Regions from separate parts of the Streptomyces sp. NPDC053665 genome, predicted to be linked through region 2. Evidence: riboswitches for the same ligand, from Rfam matches in the RefSeq annotation. Region 2 holds a riboswitch; the other holds the start of a gene.
The links. A riboswitch is a leader RNA that binds a small molecule or an ion and turns the genes downstream of it on or off. The one in region 2 is predicted to bind glycine.

Region 1: it holds a riboswitch for glycine, as region 2 does, so the genes downstream of both, gcvP (aminomethyl-transferring glycine dehydrogenase) here and gcvT (glycine cleavage system aminomethyltransferase GcvT) in region 2, are expected to answer to the same signal.

Annotation. Positions count from the first base shown of each region.
Region 1 is NZ_JBVJKK010000006.1:538,051-546,703, forward strand. Features, by position in the region: gene gcvP (aminomethyl-transferring glycine dehydrogenase) at 1-953, opposite strand, end outside; glycine riboswitch at 1,130-1,225, opposite strand; gene ACZ6ZN_RS25770 (PRC-barrel domain-containing protein) at 1,339-1,716, shown strand; partial or broken gene ACZ6ZN_RS25775 (DNA polymerase IV) at 1,632-3,215, opposite strand; gene ACZ6ZN_RS25780 (MerR family transcriptional regulator) at 3,281-3,964, opposite strand; gene ACZ6ZN_RS25785 (bifunctional nuclease family protein) at 4,204-4,677, opposite strand; gene ftsR (transcriptional regulator FtsR) at 4,761-5,501, opposite strand; gene ACZ6ZN_RS25795 (FHA domain-containing protein) at 5,553-6,503, opposite strand; gene ACZ6ZN_RS25800 (DUF881 domain-containing protein) at 6,565-7,494, opposite strand; gene ACZ6ZN_RS25805 (small basic family protein) at 7,500-7,832, opposite strand; gene ACZ6ZN_RS25810 (DUF881 domain-containing protein) at 7,829-8,653, opposite strand, start outside.
Region 2 is NZ_JBVJKK010000012.1:26,640-35,292, forward strand. Features, by position in the region: gene glyA (serine hydroxymethyltransferase) at 1-969, opposite strand, end outside; gene gcvH (glycine cleavage system protein GcvH) at 984-1,361, opposite strand; gene gcvT (glycine cleavage system aminomethyltransferase GcvT) at 1,471-2,592, opposite strand; glycine riboswitch at 2,633-2,740, opposite strand; glycine riboswitch at 2,741-2,840, opposite strand; gene ACZ6ZN_RS32405 (AAA family ATPase) at 3,063-3,731, shown strand; gene ACZ6ZN_RS32410 (enhanced serine sensitivity protein SseB) at 4,217-5,005, shown strand; gene ACZ6ZN_RS32415 (enhanced serine sensitivity protein SseB C-terminal domain-containing protein) at 5,131-5,931, shown strand; gene ACZ6ZN_RS32420 (ABC transporter permease) at 6,263-7,261, shown strand; gene ACZ6ZN_RS32425 (ABC transporter substrate-binding protein) at 7,270-8,653, shown strand, end outside.

The DNA of each region.
Region 1 (8,653 bases), on a different contig from region 2:
CGGTTCCCGTCGACGTCGACGGACACGCCGACGAGCCGCCCGGGCAGGCTGCGCGCCATCTTGTCCTGGACGGCCATGTAGCCGGCGTGCGGACCGCCGAAGCCCATGGGGACGCCGAAGCGCTGCGTCGTGCCGACCGCGATGTCCGCACCGAGCTCGCCCGGGGACTTCAGCAGCGTCAGCGCGAGCAGGTCGGCGGCGACGGTGACGAGGGCCCCGAGCTCGTGCGCCTGGTCGATGACGAGCTTGATGTCCCGCACGGCTCCGGAGGCACCCGGGTACTGGATCAGTACGCCGTTGATCTCGCGTTCGGCGATCTCGGCGGGGATGCCGTCACCGAGGTCGGCCACGACGACCTCGACCCCGGCCGGTTCGGCCCGGGTCTCGATGACCGCGATGGTCTGCGGCAGCGCGTCCGCGTCGACCAGGAACAGGCCCTTCTTGTTCTTGCCCAGGCGCCGCGACAGGGCCATGGCCTCGGCGGCCGCGGTGCCCTCGTCGAGCAGCGAGGCGCCCGAGGTCGGCAGTCCGGTCAGGTCGGCGACCATGGTCTGGAAGTTCAGCAGCGCCTCGAGCCGGCCCTGCGAGATCTCCGGCTGGTACGGCGTGTAGGCCGTGTACCAGGACGGGTTCTCCATGACGTTGCGCAGCACGACGGGCGGCGTGTGGGTGCCGTAGTAGCCCAGGCCGATCATCGAACCGAGGACCTGGTTGCGGTCGGCGAGGGAACGCAGCTCGGCGATCACCTCGGCCTCGCTGCGGGCGCCCGGCAGGTCCAGCGCCTCGGCGCTCTTGATCACGGCCGGGACCGCGGCGGCCGTCAGCTCGTCCAGCGAGCCGTAGCCGACGTGGGCCAGCATCTTGGCACAGGCCTCGTGGTCGGGCCCGATGTGACGCTGCTCGAAGGGAACTGCCTCTTCGAGTTCGGAGAGCGGAATGCGGTGGGCGGTCATTGCGGAGGCCTCCTGGTCTGACGCGACCTGCGAGGGGCACCACGGCGCGGGTACCCGGACGGCCTCCCCCTCTGTCATCTCAACCTGAGAGCTTCACCGGATCGCCCGAAGGCGTCCGGTTTTCACCGTCGGTGAGAGCGGAAGCCGTCGACACCCGCCCTGCTTTCCAGAGTGACCTCGTCCGTGCGGTACGTGTGCCTGAGAGATTCCGGGGAGGATTTGCTCCTTCGGCGCCTCCGATGGTGTCTGGAGGACTCTCCCGCACGGGGTCAGCAGCCGCTGTCAGCGTACCAGCGAGGTCAACGCACGAGCCTTCGAGTGGCCGCATCCCCGCTTGTACCGTTTTGTTAGGTCTACAGGTGACTTGCGACCATGTGGAGGGCCCGTGCGTACCGACATCGATCCGCGCAGTCTGATCGGCCGCAAGGCGTTCGACCGCAACGGCACCAGGATCGGCACCATCGACGAGGTGTACCTCGACGACGCCACGGGCGAGCCGGAGTGGGCGGCGATACGCACCGGTCTGTTCAGCAGGGACGCGTTCGTCCCGCTCGAGCCCAGCGAGCTGATCGAGGGCGCGCTGCACGTGCCCTTCGAACGCGCCCTCATCAAGGACGCCCCCGACTTCGGCGTGGGCCGCCACCTCTCCCCGGAGCAGGAACTCCAGCTCTACCACCACTACGGTCTGGACATCGCCGCCCCGCCCCCGCTCCCGGACCGCGACTTCGGCAGGCTGGCGGGCACGGACGAGACGAAGGCCTGAGCAGCGCCCGGCCCGGGCAGCGCCCCGGGCCCGCCGCCCTACGCCCGCACGGCCCCGGACGGCCGGCCCTCCGGCCCGGCAGCCGCACAGCCCTCCCCCGCGGCCGCTCCCCCGCACTCCTCGCCGTCCCGCACCGGCGCGGCCCCGCCACCCTCGGGTCCGCATAACACCAGCGGCAGCGGATCCGCCGGCTCCAGCAGGGGGTCGTCGACACGGAAGGTGCGCACCCGCCCCGGCCCCGAGTCGGGCGTCTCGAACCGGACGGTGACCCGCCCCAGGCCGCTGCCCTGCACCCACCCGTGCCCGAACTCGGCGTGACGCACGTCGTGCCCGGCGGGCCAGCGCCGCTCGGCCGGCGACGGCGGCTGCTCCTCGGCCGGTACGGCGGCACGCTCCTCGGCCGGTCCGTCCGTCTCCGCCCGCTCCCCGGCCGCCTGCGCGAACAGGTCCTCCTGCGTGTAGTCGGCGAGACCGGTGACGCCCACTCCGAGCAGCCGCACTCCGCCCGTGGTGTCGACGGAGTCCAGCAGCCGGGCCGCCGCCTCCCTGACCACCGCCGGGTCGTCCGTGGGGCCGCGCAGCGTCTCGGAGCGGGTGAGGGTCGAGAAGTCGTAGCGCCGCACCTTCAGCACGATGGTCCGTCCCGACAGCCCGGCTCCCCGCAGTCTGCGCACGCACCGGTCGGCGAGCCGCTGCACCTCCAGGCCCACCCTGGTCCGGTCGTGGATGTCCACGTCGTAGGTGTCCTCCACGGACACCGACTTGGCCTCCCGCTCGGCGACCACGGGCCGGTCGTCCCGGGCGAGGGCCATGGCGTACAGGCCGTGCCCATGGGCCTTCCCCAGCAGCCGGACCAGTTCGTCCTCACCCGCCTCGACGATCTCCCCGACCGTGGTGATGCCGGCCCGCCGCAGGTGGTCGCCGGTCGCCGGGCCCACCCCCGGCAGGATCCGCACGGACATCGGGCCGAGCATCGCCCGCTCGGTCCCCGGCTCGATCACCACCAGGCCGTCCGGCTTGGCCTGCTCGGAGGCGATCTTCGCGAGCATCTTCGAGGCGGCCAGCCCCACCGACCCGGTGAGGCCCGTGGCGGCGCGGATGTCGGCCCGCAGCTGCGCCCCGACCAGCCGCGCGGAGCGCTCGTCCCAGGCCCTTCCCCCGGCCTCCAGATCGACGAACGCCTCGTCCAGGCTCAGGGGCTCCACGAGCGGCGACAGGGCCCGCAGCAGCTCCATGGCCCGCTCGCTGATGGAGCGGTAGAACATGAAGCGCGGCACGAGATAGGCGGCGTGGGGCGCCAGCCGCCGGGCCTGCCCCATGGGCATCGCCGAATGCACCCCGAAGACCCGGGCCTCGTACGAGGCGGTCGCCACGACGCCCCGGGGTCCCAGCCCGCCCACGACCACGGCCTTCCCGCGCAGACTCGGTTTGGATGCCTGCTCCACCGAGGCGAAGAAGGCATCCATGTCGAGATGCAGGATCGTGGGCGCGGTTCTCACATCTCCGATGCTGCCCTACCGCACTGACAATGCCCTGCCCAGGCGCCCCGGAGGCCCGGGACCGCTCAGACCGCGCGGTTGCGCCGCCGGGCCAGCTCGTCCGCCGGGTTGGAGCCGATCAGCGTCTCCCCAGTGTCGACGCGCTCCCCGTGCAGCTGGGACAGGGCGCTCTCCACGTCCCGCCACACGACGCCCACGGCGATCCCGAAGACCCCCTGGCCCCCTTGCAGCAGCGCGTGGACCTCGTCGGGGGAGGTGCACTCGTAGACCGTGGCGCCGTCGCTCATCAGCGTCATCCGCTCCAGGTCGCTGAAGCCGCGCTCCCTGAGGTGCTGCACCGCCGTGCGGATGTTCTGCAGCGAGACCCCGGTGTCGAGGAACCGCTTGACGATCTTCAGGACGACCACGTCCCGGAAGCTGTACAGCCGCTGCGTCCCGGACCCGTACGCGGGGCGCACACTCGGCTCCACGAGCCCCGTGCGGGCCCAGTAGTCCAGTTGCCGGTAGGTGATGCCGGCCGCCGCGCAGGCCGTGGGGCCGCGGTAACCGATCTGCTCGGACGCCATGGACGTCGTCCCTCCGCTGCTCGGCACCGCCACGGGTCGCTGCGCAGCGTGGTCGGCCGCACTGTCGGGCTGGGGACACGCCCCGCTCGCGCGGAGCCGTGAGCCGGGGGGAGGGTACGGACCGCTCGCCCTGAGACTGCGCTCGGGGCCGCCCCCGGCCGTACCGCCGCCGCTGCTTCTCACGCCGACCTCCGTCCTTGACCTGCCTTCTCGACGGTAGGCAGTCACCCGGGGTGCGTCAACGATCGCCACACTCGCCACGCCGAGTGATAATCACCCTGAGAGTGGTTTCCCGTGCCCCTCCGCGGGGAAAGGCTAGCCGAATGCCCTCGCGGCGACCGGTATGACGCTCTCACACGCCTCCGGCACATGCGGGCATTTCGCCCGCCGCGCACAGCTGTGCGGATCAGCCTCCGTAAGCCTCACTGGCTGCTGCTGCCGAAGTCCTCCGGAGAGATCTGGTCGAGGAACTCGCGGAACTTCTCGACCTCGTCCTCCTGCTCGTCCGGGATCGCGATGCCGGCGTCGTCGAGCACCGTGTCACTGCCGTAGATCGGCGTGCCGGTGCGCAGCGCGAGCGCTATGGCGTCGGAGGGGCGGGCACTCACCTCGACACCGCTGGCGAAGACCAGCTCCGCGTAGAAGACGCCCTCACGCAGGTCCGTGATGCGCACTTCCGTGAGCTCCTGGCCGACGGCCTCCAGCACGTCCTTGAACAGGTCGTGGGTCAGCGGTCGCGCCGGAGCCATGCCCTGCTGGGCGAAGGCGATCGCCGTCGCCTCCCCCGGTCCGATCCAGATGGGGAGGTAACGGTCGCCTCCCACTTCACGCAGCAGCACGATCGGTTGGTTGGAGGGCATTTCCACCCGGACACCTACGACATCGAGCTCGTTCACACAGCAACCCTAGGCCGTGCCCGGGATGTTTGGGTAGTCGGGCCCGGATCGGGCGCCCTGTCCCGGCCCCGGCGTCCCGCCCGTCAGGGCTGCCGCACGCCGAGCGCCGTCCGCACCAGAGCGGCGTGCAGCTTCACCGTGAGTCCCGCCAGCTCCTTCGTCCGGGCCTCCGCGTGCGCCCTGGTCTGCGGGTTGCGGTGCCGCCTCAGCGGGGCCACCACCTGGTCCACGAGCCCCGCCTCACGGTCGGCGGCGGCCTTCATCGCCCGCAGGTGCCGGGGCTCGATCCCGAACCGCCCCAGCTCTCCGACCAGCTCCGCGACCGTCACCGCCTCGGCGTCGAAGGTCCCGTCCTCCAGTGGAGTGAGCAGCCCGTAGGACTCCCACTCCTGGAGCTCCTGCTCCTCGATGCCGGCGGCGGCGAGCAGCTCGGCACGCCCGATCCGGGCCGCCGTCGGCCCCTCGGACGTCTCGGGCACCGGCTCCCCGTCGCGCTGACGGCCCACGACGGGCAGCTGGACGGCCTCACCCCGCTCCATGGCCTCCAGGTGCTCCCGGATGACCTTCAGGGGCAGGTAGTGGTCGCGCTGCATCCTCAGGACGTGCCCGAGGCGCTCCACGTCCCGGGCGCTGAACTTGCGGTACCCCGAGGGGGTCCGCTGCGGTTCGATGAGGCCCTCCGACTCCAGGAAGCGGATCTTGGAGACGGTGACCTCGGGGAACTCGTCGCGCAGCACGGTCAGCACCGTGCCGATGCTCATCAGCCCGCCACTGTCCGTGGCGGCGGCGCCGTGTCCGGCACCGCCGCTCGGTGTTCGACGCATGGACCTTCCCTGACGGACGGACCTTCACCGGTCCCGGGAGCGGCAGCGGGCTCAGTAGCCCCGCTGGCTCGCGTAGAAGACCAGCCGGTACTTGCCGATCTGCACCTCGTCGCCGTTGTTCAGGGCGACCTGGTCGATCCGCTCGCGATTGACGTAGGTGCCGTTGAGGCTGCCGACGTCGGCCACCGTGAACGAGCCGTCCTGGGCGCGGCGGAACTCCACGTGCCGCCGGGAGACGGTCACGTCGTCCAGGAAGATGTCGCTCTGCGGGTGCCGCCCGGCCGTCGTCAGATCACCGTCCAGCAGGAAGCGGCTGCCCGAGTTCGGCCCGCGCCGCACGACCAGGAGCGCGGAGCCCAGCGGCAGCGCGTCCACCGCCGCCTGCGCCTCGGGCGACAGCGTCGGCATCGGCGTCTGGCCGGTGGTCTCGCTGTCGTAGGCCTCGAGGCCGGAGATGGAGATCGTGGACGTCGTCTCGGACGGGCGCTCGGGTACCGCGCCCGCCCGCAGCGGCGCACCGCAGTTCGAGCAGAAGCGGCTGTTCTCCGCGTTGCGGTTGCCGCAGCGCGTACACACCAGGGCCGACATGGGATCCTCCTGCCGCGGCTGCTCACCCGGAGCGTGGGACGCGTACGGGTCGGAGAACCCACCCGCACCTGAGGCTGACGGCTGGCCGAAACCTATTCCGCCGGACCGCGCAGGGTCAACCGACGGCGCGCCCTGGCCACCGGGGACATCGCCGCCCTGGCCGCCGACCTGGTCCCGGAACAGCGGCCGCTGGCCCTCCGCGTCAGGCTGTGCGCGATGGCGGGCGGTCGCGTTGTCGCTGCCCTCTCGCGCGCTCTTGCCGAACAACTTCGCAAACAACTTCACGGGCGATTCCCCTTGACCGAAACAGACCCGCCCGTGGGGCAGGACGAACCCTGACTGAACACTCTGGCCGACCCGGACATCCTGACAACGTCCGTCTGCACCAGACAGTTTCCACCACGCACCACCCAATCGGTGCGTCGACCCCCCGCAACCTCATGCCCTCGCCGGACGACGCCCATGCGCCTCCGGCTCACCGCGAGGACGACCGAGCGTAGTCAGGCCGCTTCGCCGCCCGCAAGGCGTCCACGACCACGTCGGTCGACCGCTCGATCGTGACGGTGGCCTGTTCCTTCTCGAGAGTCTGCACCACGCCTCCGGGGATGTTGAGCGCCGGCTCCAGGTCCTGCGGCTTGCCGATGACAAGGAAACGATAGGGCGCGTTGATCTTGTTCCCGTCGACGCTCACTCCCTTGCCCGAGTCGCTGAGGTAGGTGCCGGCGACGACCCGATGGCCGTTCACCTGGATCGCCTCCGCCCCGGCGGCGCGCAGCTCCTGCACCGCGTCGAGCAGCATGTCCGCCTCGACCGTCCCCTTCGTGTCCTGGATCGTCATGGTGATGCCGGGCCCCTGCGCGGCCACCGTGCCCGCCAGGATGCCGAGTTGCCGTTCCTTCTCGAACGTCTGCCTGCGGGCCTCCTCGGCTTGGTCGGAGCTGTTCTCCAGCTCGTCGCGCTGCTTCTCGAGGCCCTGCTTCTCGTCTTCAAGACGCTGGGTGCGGTCATCCAGTTCATCGAGGATGCGGACAAGATCTTCCTGACGCGCACCGCGCAGGGCACTGTCGCTGTCGCTGTTCGAGGCCACCTGCACGGCGAGCCCGAAACCGAGGCCGAACAGCAGCAGCGCGACGATCAGTTGCGCCCGGCTGAGCCGCGGCGGCCACAGCCCCTGCACCAGCCGCTGCCGGCCCGTCAGCCCGGACCCGGCGGCGGCCCGCGGCTGCGGCACCGGTCCGGACTCCGGTGCGCCGTGCGGCGCGGCAGGCGTCTCGGACCCGTCCGCGGCAGCGGTCACCTCCTGCGGCAGCTCGCGCCGCAGTCCGTTGCCGGCCGTCTCGCCGTCGTGCTGCTCACCGCGCGCGTGGCGGTGCTTCTCGGTGTGCTGGTCGTCCTGCTCACTCATCGGCCTCACGCCCGGAACACGTGCCGGCGGATCGCCGCGGCGTTGGAGAAGATACGGATGCCGAGGACGACCACCACACCGGTGGACAGCTGGGCTCCCACACCCAGCTTGTCGCCCAGGAACACGATCAGCGCGGCCACGACCACGTTCGACAGGAACGACACGACGAAGACCTTGTCGTCGAAGATGCCGTCGAGCATCGCCCGCAGGCCCCCGAAGACGGCGTCGAGCGCCGCCACGACGGCGATCGGCAGATAAGGCTCGACCACCGCCGGAACCTCAGGCCGGACCAACAGGCCGGCCACGACTCCCACGACGAGGCCCAGTACGGCGATCACGATGTGCCCTTCCCGCTCTTCTCGGTGCTCGGCTGTGCGGTACGCACGGTCACGCTCGGTGCGGCAGGCAGCCGGAGGTCGTCCTCCGCGGAGATGCCTGTCCGGATGCCGTAGCTCTCCTGCAGCACGTTCAGGTAGATCCCGTCCGCGCTGTTCTGGAACCGCGTGCTGAGCCGCTGCCCGTCCCCCACCGCCAGCACCGTGTACGGCGGCACCAGCGGTTTGTTGTCGACCAGTATGGCGTCCCCGGCGGCCCTGATCGCCGACAGTGCCGTCAGCCGCTGCCCGTTGATGGAGATCGCCTCGGCGCCCGACTCCCACAGCCCGTTGACCACACGCTGCATGTCCCGGTCGCGCACCCGGCCCGTGTCGGAGAACCCGGATGTCCCACGGGGTTCGCCGTCGCCGCCCGTGCCGGCTTCCTTGGCGTCGTTCACCACGAGCTTCACGCCGGGGCCGTGCACCGCGACGGCGCCGGACAGGATGCCCACCAGGTCGGATTCGGCGCCGCCGCTGTGCTTCAGCGCCTCGCGCTGCCGCGCGCTCACGTCCGCGCGCAGCTCGTCGACGGCGTCCTCCAGCTCGTCGGCCGCCTCGGTCTCCCGGTCGATGCGGTCGACCAGTTCCTCGCGCTCCTTGGCCACCACCGGGGCTGCCACCCGCGCCTGGGCGGCGCCGACGGTCACGACCAGTGCCGCGAGCACCAGACCCGCCGCCAGGCCGAGCTTGGCACGCAGGGTCTTCGGCATGCCGCCGTCGCCGGCGGCCTTCTTGCGCGCCGCGGCCTCGGCGTAGCCGTCGTCGAGGCTGTGGTCCATGAC
Region 2 (8,653 bases):
GACCAGGACCAGGTGCACGTCCGTGCCGCCGGACAGGACGTCCACGCCCACGGCCCGGACGTCGTCCTTCACCAGACGCTCGGCCAGGATGCGGGCACCCTCCAGCGTACGGCGCTGGCGCTCCTTGAAGTCGTCCGAGGCGGCGACCTTGAAGGCGACGGCCTTGGCGGCGACCACGTGCTCCAGGGGGCCACCCTGCTGACCGGGGAAGACGGCGGAGTTGATCTTCTTGGCCAGCTCGGCCGTGGAGAGGATCACACCGCCGCGCGGGCCGCCGAGGGTCTTGTGCGTCGTGGTGGTGACCACGTGCGCGTGCGGCACCGGGTTGGGGTGCAGCCCGGCCGCGACCAGCCCGGCGAAGTGCGCCATGTCGACCATCAGGTACGCGCCGACCTCGTCCGCGATCCGGCGGAACTCGGCGAAGTCCAGCCGGCGCGGGTAGGCCGACCAGCCGGCCACGATCAGCTTCGGCCGGGACTCCTTGGCCAGCCGCTCGACCTCGGCCATGTCGACCCGGCCGTCGTCGCCCACGTGGTAGGCGACGACGTCGTAGAGCTTGCCGGAGAAGTTGATCTTCATGCCGTGGGTCAGGTGACCGCCGTGGGCGAGGTTCAGGCCCATGATGGTGTCGCCCGGCTTGAGCAGCGCGAACATGGCGGCCGCGTTGGCCTGGGCGCCGGAGTGCGGCTGCACGTTGGCGTGCTCGGCGCCGAACAGCTCCTTCACGCGGTCGATCGCGATCTGCTCGACCACGTCGACGTGCTCGCAGCCGCCGTAGTAGCGGCGGCCCGGGTAGCCCTCGGCGTACTTGTTGGTCAGGACCGAGCCCTGCGCCTCCATGACCGCGACCGGGGCGAAGTTCTCCGAGGCGATCATCTCGAGCGTGGACTGCTGACGGTGCAGCTCGGCGTCGACCGCGGCGGCCACGGCCGGGTCGAGCTCGTGCAGGGGGGTGTTCAGGACGGACATACGGCTACGACTCCTCAGCCGGCGGAGAACGCGGTGTACTCGTCGGCGGAGAGCAGGTCGCCCGGCTCGTCCGTGACGCGCACCTTGAACAGCCAGCCGCCCTCGAAGGGGGCCGAGTTCACCAGCGAGGGGTCGTTCACGACGTCCTCGTTGACCTCGGTGATCTCACCGGAGACCGGCGAGTACAGGTCGGACACCGACTTGGTCGACTCCAGTTCGCCGCAGGTCTCGCCCGCGGACACCGTGTCACCGACCTCGGGGAGCTGGACGAAGACCACGTCGCCGAGCGCGTTGGCCGCGTGCTCCGTGATGCCGACCGTCGACACGCCGTCCTCGGCGGCCGACAGCCACTCGTGCTCCTTGCTGTAGCGCAGCTGCTGGGGGTTGCTCATGGCCTGAATTCTCCTGTACGCGCGGGAGTGCTGTGAAAAAGGGGGACGGGAGACTGCTGGTGAACCGGGTGACGGTGGCCGGGCCGCACAGGCGGCCCACGGCCAGTGTCTACTTCTGCCGCTTGTAGAACGGCAGCGCCACGACCTCGTACGGCTCGTGACTGCCCCGGATGTCCACACCCACGCCGGGCGTGCCGGGCGCGGCGTGCGCGGCGTCGACGTAGGCCATGGCGATCGGCTTGCCCAGGGTGGGGGAGGGGGCGCCGGAGGTGACCTCGCCGATCACCTCGCCGCCCGCGACCACGGCGTATCCGGCGCGGGGGACGCGGCGGCCCTCGGCGACCAGGCCGACGAGCACGCGCGGCGGGTTCTGCTCGGCCCGGGCGGCGGCCTCGCGCAGGGCCTCGCGGCCCACGAAGTCGCCCTCCTTCTCGAACTTCACCACGCGGCCGAGACCGGCGTCGAAGGGCGTCAGGGAGGTGGTCAGCTCGTGCCCGTACAGCGGCATGCCCGCCTCCAGGCGGAGCGTGTCACGGCAGGACAGGCCGCAGGGGACCAGGCCAGCGCCCTCGCCGGCCTCGGTCAGCGCCTGCCACAGCTCGACGGCGTGCTCCGGCTTCACGAACAGCTCGAAGCCGTCCTCGCCGGTGTAGCCGGTGCGGGCGATCAGGGCGGGGACCCCGGCGACGGTGCCCGGCAGACCGGCGTAGTACTTCAGCCCGTCGAGGTCCGCGTCGGTCAGGGACTTCAGGATCCCGGGGGACTCAGGGCCCTGGACGGCGATCAGCGCGTAGGCGTCCCGGTCGTCGCGCACCTCGGCGTCGAAGCCGGCGGCGCGCTCGGTCAGCGCGTCCAGGACGGCCTGGGCGTTCGAGGCGTTGGCGACGACCATGAACTCGGTCTCGCCCAGCCGGTAGACGATCAGGTCGTCGAGGATGCCGCCGTCGGCCCGGCAGATCATCGTGTAGCGGGCGCGGCCCGGCTTCACACCGCCGATGTTGCCCACCAGGGCGTGGTCGAGGAGGGCGGCGGCCTGCGGGCCGGTGACGGTGATCTCGCCCATGTGGGAGAGGTCGAACAGCCCGGCCCTGGTGCGCACGGCGAGGTGCTCGTCGCGCTCGGAGCCGTAGCGCAGGGGCATGTCCCAGCCGGCGAAGTCGGTCATCGTCGCGCCGAGCGAACGATGCAGGGCATCGAGCGCGGTGTGACGGAGTTCTCCTGTACTGCTCACGGTCGGTCGTCTCCCAAGGCGATGACGGGGGCGAGGTCGTTCCTCCCCATCTGTCATCGGAACCTGAGAGGTTCGCCATGACCGCGCCGGTCCATGGCTTGCACCTTGGGTGGGACCGCCCTGGCAGCGGCCCGCTTTTCAGATGTGCCTCGCCCGCGCGGTAACGGGGCCTGAGAGATTCAAGGGAGGGACTTGCTCCTTCGGCGCCCCAGCGTCAGCGGTGCTGGGAACTCTCCCGCGCGGATTCAAACGGCCGGTATGCAGTTGGCGCGCACATCATTGCACGCATCCTTCCGGCGCGGCAGGGGGACCTTTCTCAGCAAGTGCGCCGTCCCGCGCGCCGGGCCCGGAGAGCTGTGGCAGCCCTGTTGCAGGAACCGGACCGAAATGAGAGGCCTGCGGCATTACCTTCTCTTTACACTCGGCGGGGACGGTACCGGCGTACCTGGCTCCAGGGGAGGACGATCACGGTGAACAGGACCAGGGCGTACGCCGCGACCACGGGCATCGCGTTGCCCGGGCAGCCGGCGGTGCCGGCCCGGGCGGCCCGGGGCCCGGTGCCGGCGCCCACCGTCCGTGACCTGCGCGAGCGCGCCGGGCGCGGTCCCCGCACGCTGGTGTTCGGCTCCCGCGACGTCGTCGTGGTCACCGGGCTGCCCGGCAGCGGCAAGTCCACGCTGATGCGGCGCGCCGTCCCGGGCCGGCGCGTCGACTCCCAGGACGCCCGCGACCGCTGGGAGCGCCGCGTGCCCCGCTTCCTGCCCTACGGGGTCTACCGCCCGCTGGTCCGCCTCTCCCACTACGCCGGGCTGCGCCGCGCCCTGCGCACCGGCGAAGGACTCGTGGTGCACGACTGCGGCACCCAGGCGTGGGTGCGCCGCTGGATCGCCCGCGAGGCACGCCGCCGGGGCGGCGCCCTGCACCTGCTCCTCCTCGACGTCACGCCGCAGCAGGCCCTGGCCGGCCAGCGCGACCGGGGCCGCGGCGTCTCCCGCTACGCCTTCCGCCGCCACCGCGCGGCCACGGACCGCCTGCTGCGCGCGGTGGAGCACGGCCGCCTCCCACGAGGCTGCGCCTCGGCCACCCTGACCGACCGCACCACAGCGGCAACCCTCCACCGCATCACCTTCACCCCCTGACCCCCAGCCCCCTCCCGCCCTTCAGGGGCGCGGGGAACTGCACGAGCAACCCCCGACAACCCGCACCCACCCACCGGCCCCCGCCTTCCAGGGGCGCGGGGAACGGCGCGACCAGCCCCCGACAACCCGCACCCACCCACCGGCCCTGGCCCTCCAGGGGCGCGGGGAACGGCGCGACCAGCCCCCGACAACCCGCACCCACCCACCGGCCCTGGCCCTCTAGGGGCGCGGGGAACTGCGCGACCAGCCCCCGACAACCCGCAGCCGACCACCGAGCCTGCCCGCACGCACGGTCACCCGACCCACCCCGACCCGGCCCGTCCCCCCGGGTGGGACAACCGACCCCGGTCACCCCCGCGCTCTTGCCCCCCCCGGGGCACACACCCACCCCCAACCGCCCCACCCCCGGAGGGCCCCGCACGGAGATCCCCCAAACCGTTAGCCTGCTGACGGCACTGGCAGTGGCTCGAGGCAGGCGGTAGGACATGGACGTTCCGGCGGAGTTCCCAGCCGGCTTCCCGGCGCACACGCAGACCCATCCGACCGGAGGATGGCCCGGCAACGAGCTGGAGGAGGTCCTCTCGGCCTCCCTGGGCGCCGGACCCGCGGCCGGCGGCCGGATCGTCGAGGTGCTCGGGCGGAGCTTCGTCTGGGTCCCGCTGCCCAACGGCGGCGGCCCGCACAGCGGCCCCCTCGACCTGCCGGCCGTCGAGATCGACGGCCAGGCGTACGTGCCCGTGTTCAGCTCGGAGGAGCAGTTCCGCCTCGCCGCCGGCGCGCACATGTCGTACACGATCGCCCCCGCCGTGGAGTTCGCCCGCGGACTGCCCCCGCACGCCGGCCTCGTGATCAACCCCGGCGGCGTGGTCGGCATACCCCTGCCGCCCCCCGCCGTCGCCGAGCTGTGCCGGGCCGGGCGCACCCCGCTCGACGGGCCCGCGGGCGGCGGCCGCGTCCGCCTCTTCGAACCCGACTGGCAGGACGACCCGGTGGACTTCCTCGCCGCCGCCTCGGCCGAGTTCGAGGCCGTCGGTGTCGTCGTCACCGCCCGCCGCTGCCTCGCCGCGATCGAGACCGCCGACCCCGTGATGTTCGTGGGCGTCGAACTCTCCTCGTGGGAGGGCGACCTGCGCGCCCTGCCCCTGGAGGCGCTCACCCGGGCCGTCACCGCCGTCCCCACCCCCTGGCCGGTCAACCTGGTGCTCCTGGACGTCACGGAGGACCCGGTGGGCACCTGGATGAGGGAGCGGGTCCGGCCCTTCTACCAGCGGTAGCGGCCGGCACGGCGGCCCGGCGGACCACCGCCCGCGCCCGTACCGCCGCGCGCGGGCAAGTCCCGAGCCGGTGGGCGGGCTTAAGCTAGGTCACGGTCGAGGCGTTGTACGAAGGGGCGGTAAAGGTGAGCGCGAGCGGCACGGCCGCGGCCGGACAGGTCGAGCACATGCTGCGCCAGGTCACGCCCGGGCGCTACGACGCCTACGAGGCACTCCTGCGCGCGCTCGCGACCCCGCACACCGGCCAGATCTGGATGCTCCTGTGGCACGGCCAGGCCGGCTCCCCGGACGCCCAGTACGGGAAGATGGAGGTCGACGGCCACGGCTACGCGCCGTGCGTCACCTCCGCCCAGGAGCTGTCCGCCAGCGGCTGGAACCGCTCCTACGAGGTGATCGACGGGCTCGACGTGGCCCGTGCCCTCTACCCCGACCACTACGGCCTCTGGCTCAACCCGCACGCCCCCGGCGGCGGCCTCGGCATCCCCTGGCTCGACCTGCGCCGGATCGCCACGGGCCTGGACCGCCAGCCGGCCGGTCCGCTGCGGCTGTCGGAACCGGCCATCGAGATCCCCCAGTTCTACGCCCTGCTCGCGCAGAACGCCCACCGCACCCCGGCCGTCCGCTCCCTGCGCCGCGCCTGGGTGCAGCCCGCGCTCGGCGCGCCGTACCTCGCCATCGGGCTGGACGTGTACGACACCTCGCCGCCGGCCGTGGACGCCGTACGCGCGATGATGCAGCAGTCCCTCGGCGCCGTGCCGGACGGGCTGCCCGTCTCGACGGTCGCCATGTCGGACGAGCACGACCCGGTCGCCATGTGGCTGCGGGCCAAGGCGCGCCCCTTCTACGACCGCGAGGCGCACGCCACCGCCCCCGTCCAGGCCCCCGCGTCCGGCTACGGCTACCCTCCCGCGCAGGGCAGGTTCTGAGGCCCCGGCGGGCCTGCCGCCGACCCCGTTCAGAAGGTGAAGGAAGCTCACCTCTCCGCGCGTAGATGAGAGCAGTACGGGTGGGTTCGCCCTAAAATCCCCCTACTACGCCGCGTCCGACCCCCGCTACCCGCTGTCCGGATAACGGAACCCCCCAGACAGCATCACGTTTACGCATCCATTCACCGCCAAGTCTGGCAACAGATCGCCAAAGCGTTGAAGACTCCCGGCAAGACACGGACCGGTCGGTCGCGTGTACGAGACAAACAACACCGCTACAGCGGCAGCCAGGGGGTCGGCGATCGCCGGCCCGAGAGGGGTCAATCGCACCGTGACCGCACCGATCGAGACCACCGGGGCGGAAGCCGGAGCACAGCCCGAGGCCGTGCTCTCCGGGGTCAAGAAGAGCCAGATCGAGGGGCGTTCGCTCACCCAGATCGCCTGGATGCGCTTCAAGCGGGACAAGGTGGCGATGGCGGGAGGCGTCGTCGTCATCCTGCTCGTGCTGATGGCGATCCTCTCGAAGCCGATCCAGTGGGTCTTCGGCCTCGATCCCAACAAGTTCAACCAGGACCTCATCGACCCGGCGCTGCTCGCGCCCAAGGGCGGCTGGGGCGGCATGAGTTGGGACCACCCGCTGGGCGTGGACCCCCAGTACGGCCGTGACATGCTCGCGCGCATCATCGACGGCTCCTGGGTCTCCCTGCTGGTCGCGGGCGGCGCCACGCTGCTGTCCGTCTGCATCGGCACCGTGCTCGGTGTCGTCGCCGGGTACTACGGCGGCTGGATCGACAGCGTCATCAGCAGGCTGATGGACACCTTCCTGGCCTTCCCGCTGCTGCTGTTCGCCATCTCGATCTCCGCCTCCGTGCAGGACGGGTTCTTCGGTCTCGACGGCCTGTCCCTGCGCATCAGCGTGCTGATCTTCGTCATCGGCTTCTTCAGCTGGCCGTACATCGGCCGCATCGTGCGGGCCCAGACCATGACCCTGCGCAAGCGGGAGTTCATCGAGGCCTCCACGAGCCTCGGGGCGCGCGGCCCGTACATCCTGTTCCGCGAGCTGCTCCCGAACCTCGTCGCGCCGATCCTCGTCTACGCGACGCTGATCATCCCGACGAACATCCTGTTCGAGGCCGCGCTGAGCTTCCTCGGCGTCGGTATCGCTCCGCCGCAGGCCTCCTGGGGCGGCATGCTCAGCAACGCTGTGGATCTCTACACGGCTGATCCGCAGTACATGTTCGTGCCCGGACTGGCGATCTTCATCACCGTCCTGGCCTTCAACCTGCTGGGTGACGGGCTGCGTGACGCCCTCGACCCTCGCAGCAAGTGATCCATCGAATGAGGGGGCTTCCTCAGGTGAAGACGAGAAGGGTGACCGCCGGCGTTGCGTCGGTCCTGGCACTGTCGCTCGGTGCTGCCGCGTGCGGCGGCGGAGGCGACGACAACGACGGGGGAGGCAGCGGCAAGAAGGACGCCGCGCTGAACTCGATCGTCAACGCGTCCGACAAGAAGGGAGGGACGGTCGCGTACGAGCACTCGGACGTGCCGGACTCCCTCGACCCGGGCAACACGTACTACGGCTGGGTCCAGAACTTCTCGCGGCTCTACGGCAGGACGCTCACCACGTTCAAGCCGGCCGCGGGCAAGGAAGGCCTGGAGGTCGTGCCGGACCTCGCCGAGTCCCTCGGCAAGTCCAGCCCGGACGCCAAGACCTGGACGTACAAGCTGCGTGCGGGTGTGAAGTTCCAGGACGGCACCCCGGTGACGTCCAAGGACGTCAAGTACGCCATCGAGCGCTCCAACTTCGCGCCCGAGGCCCTGTCGAACGGCCCGACGTACTTCAAGGCCTACCTCGAGGGCGGCGACAAGTACAAGGGTCCCTACAAGGACAAGTCCGCCGACGGCATCAAGTCCATCGAGACGCCGGACGACCGGACGATCGTCTTCAAGCTGAAGCAGCCGTTCGCGGACTTCGACTACCTGGCGACCTTCTCCCAGACGGCCCCCGTGCCGCAGGCGAAGGACACCGGCGCGAAGTACGTCCAGGCCATCCAGTCCTCCGGCCCGTACCAGTTCCAGTCCTACGAGGAGGGCCGCGGCGCCACCCTCGTGCGGAACAAGCAGTGGGACGCCAAGACGGACCCGATCCGCAAGGCCCTGCCGGACAAGATCACGATCAAGTTCAAGGTCAACCCGGTCACGGTCGACAACAACCTGCTGTCCGACAAGATCACGGCTGACGCGGCCGGCACCGGTGTGCAGCCGCAGACCCAGCCGAAGGTGCTGCGCGGCAAGTACGCCAACCAGACCGACAGCTCCTACGCGGGTGCCACGCAGTACATCGCGCTCAACGTCAACGTGAAGCCGTTCGACAACGAGCACTGCCGCAAGGCCGTCCAGTGGGGCCTGAACAAGCAGTCCGTCCTGGACGCGATGGGCGGCTCCCCGAAGGGCGACGTGGCGACCACGCTGCTGCCGCCGTCGGTCAACGGCTACACCAAGTTCGACACCTACGCGACCGAGGGTCACAAGGGTGACGTGGCCAAGGCCAAGGCCGAGCTGAAGGAGTGCGGCAAGCCGAACGGCTTCAACACGATCCTGACCGCTCGTTCGGACCGTCCGGCGGAGGTCGCGGCCGCGACCGCCATCCAGGCGTCGCTGAAGAACATCGGCGTCAACATCGAGATCAAGCAGTTCCCCTCCGGCAAGTACTTCTCGAACT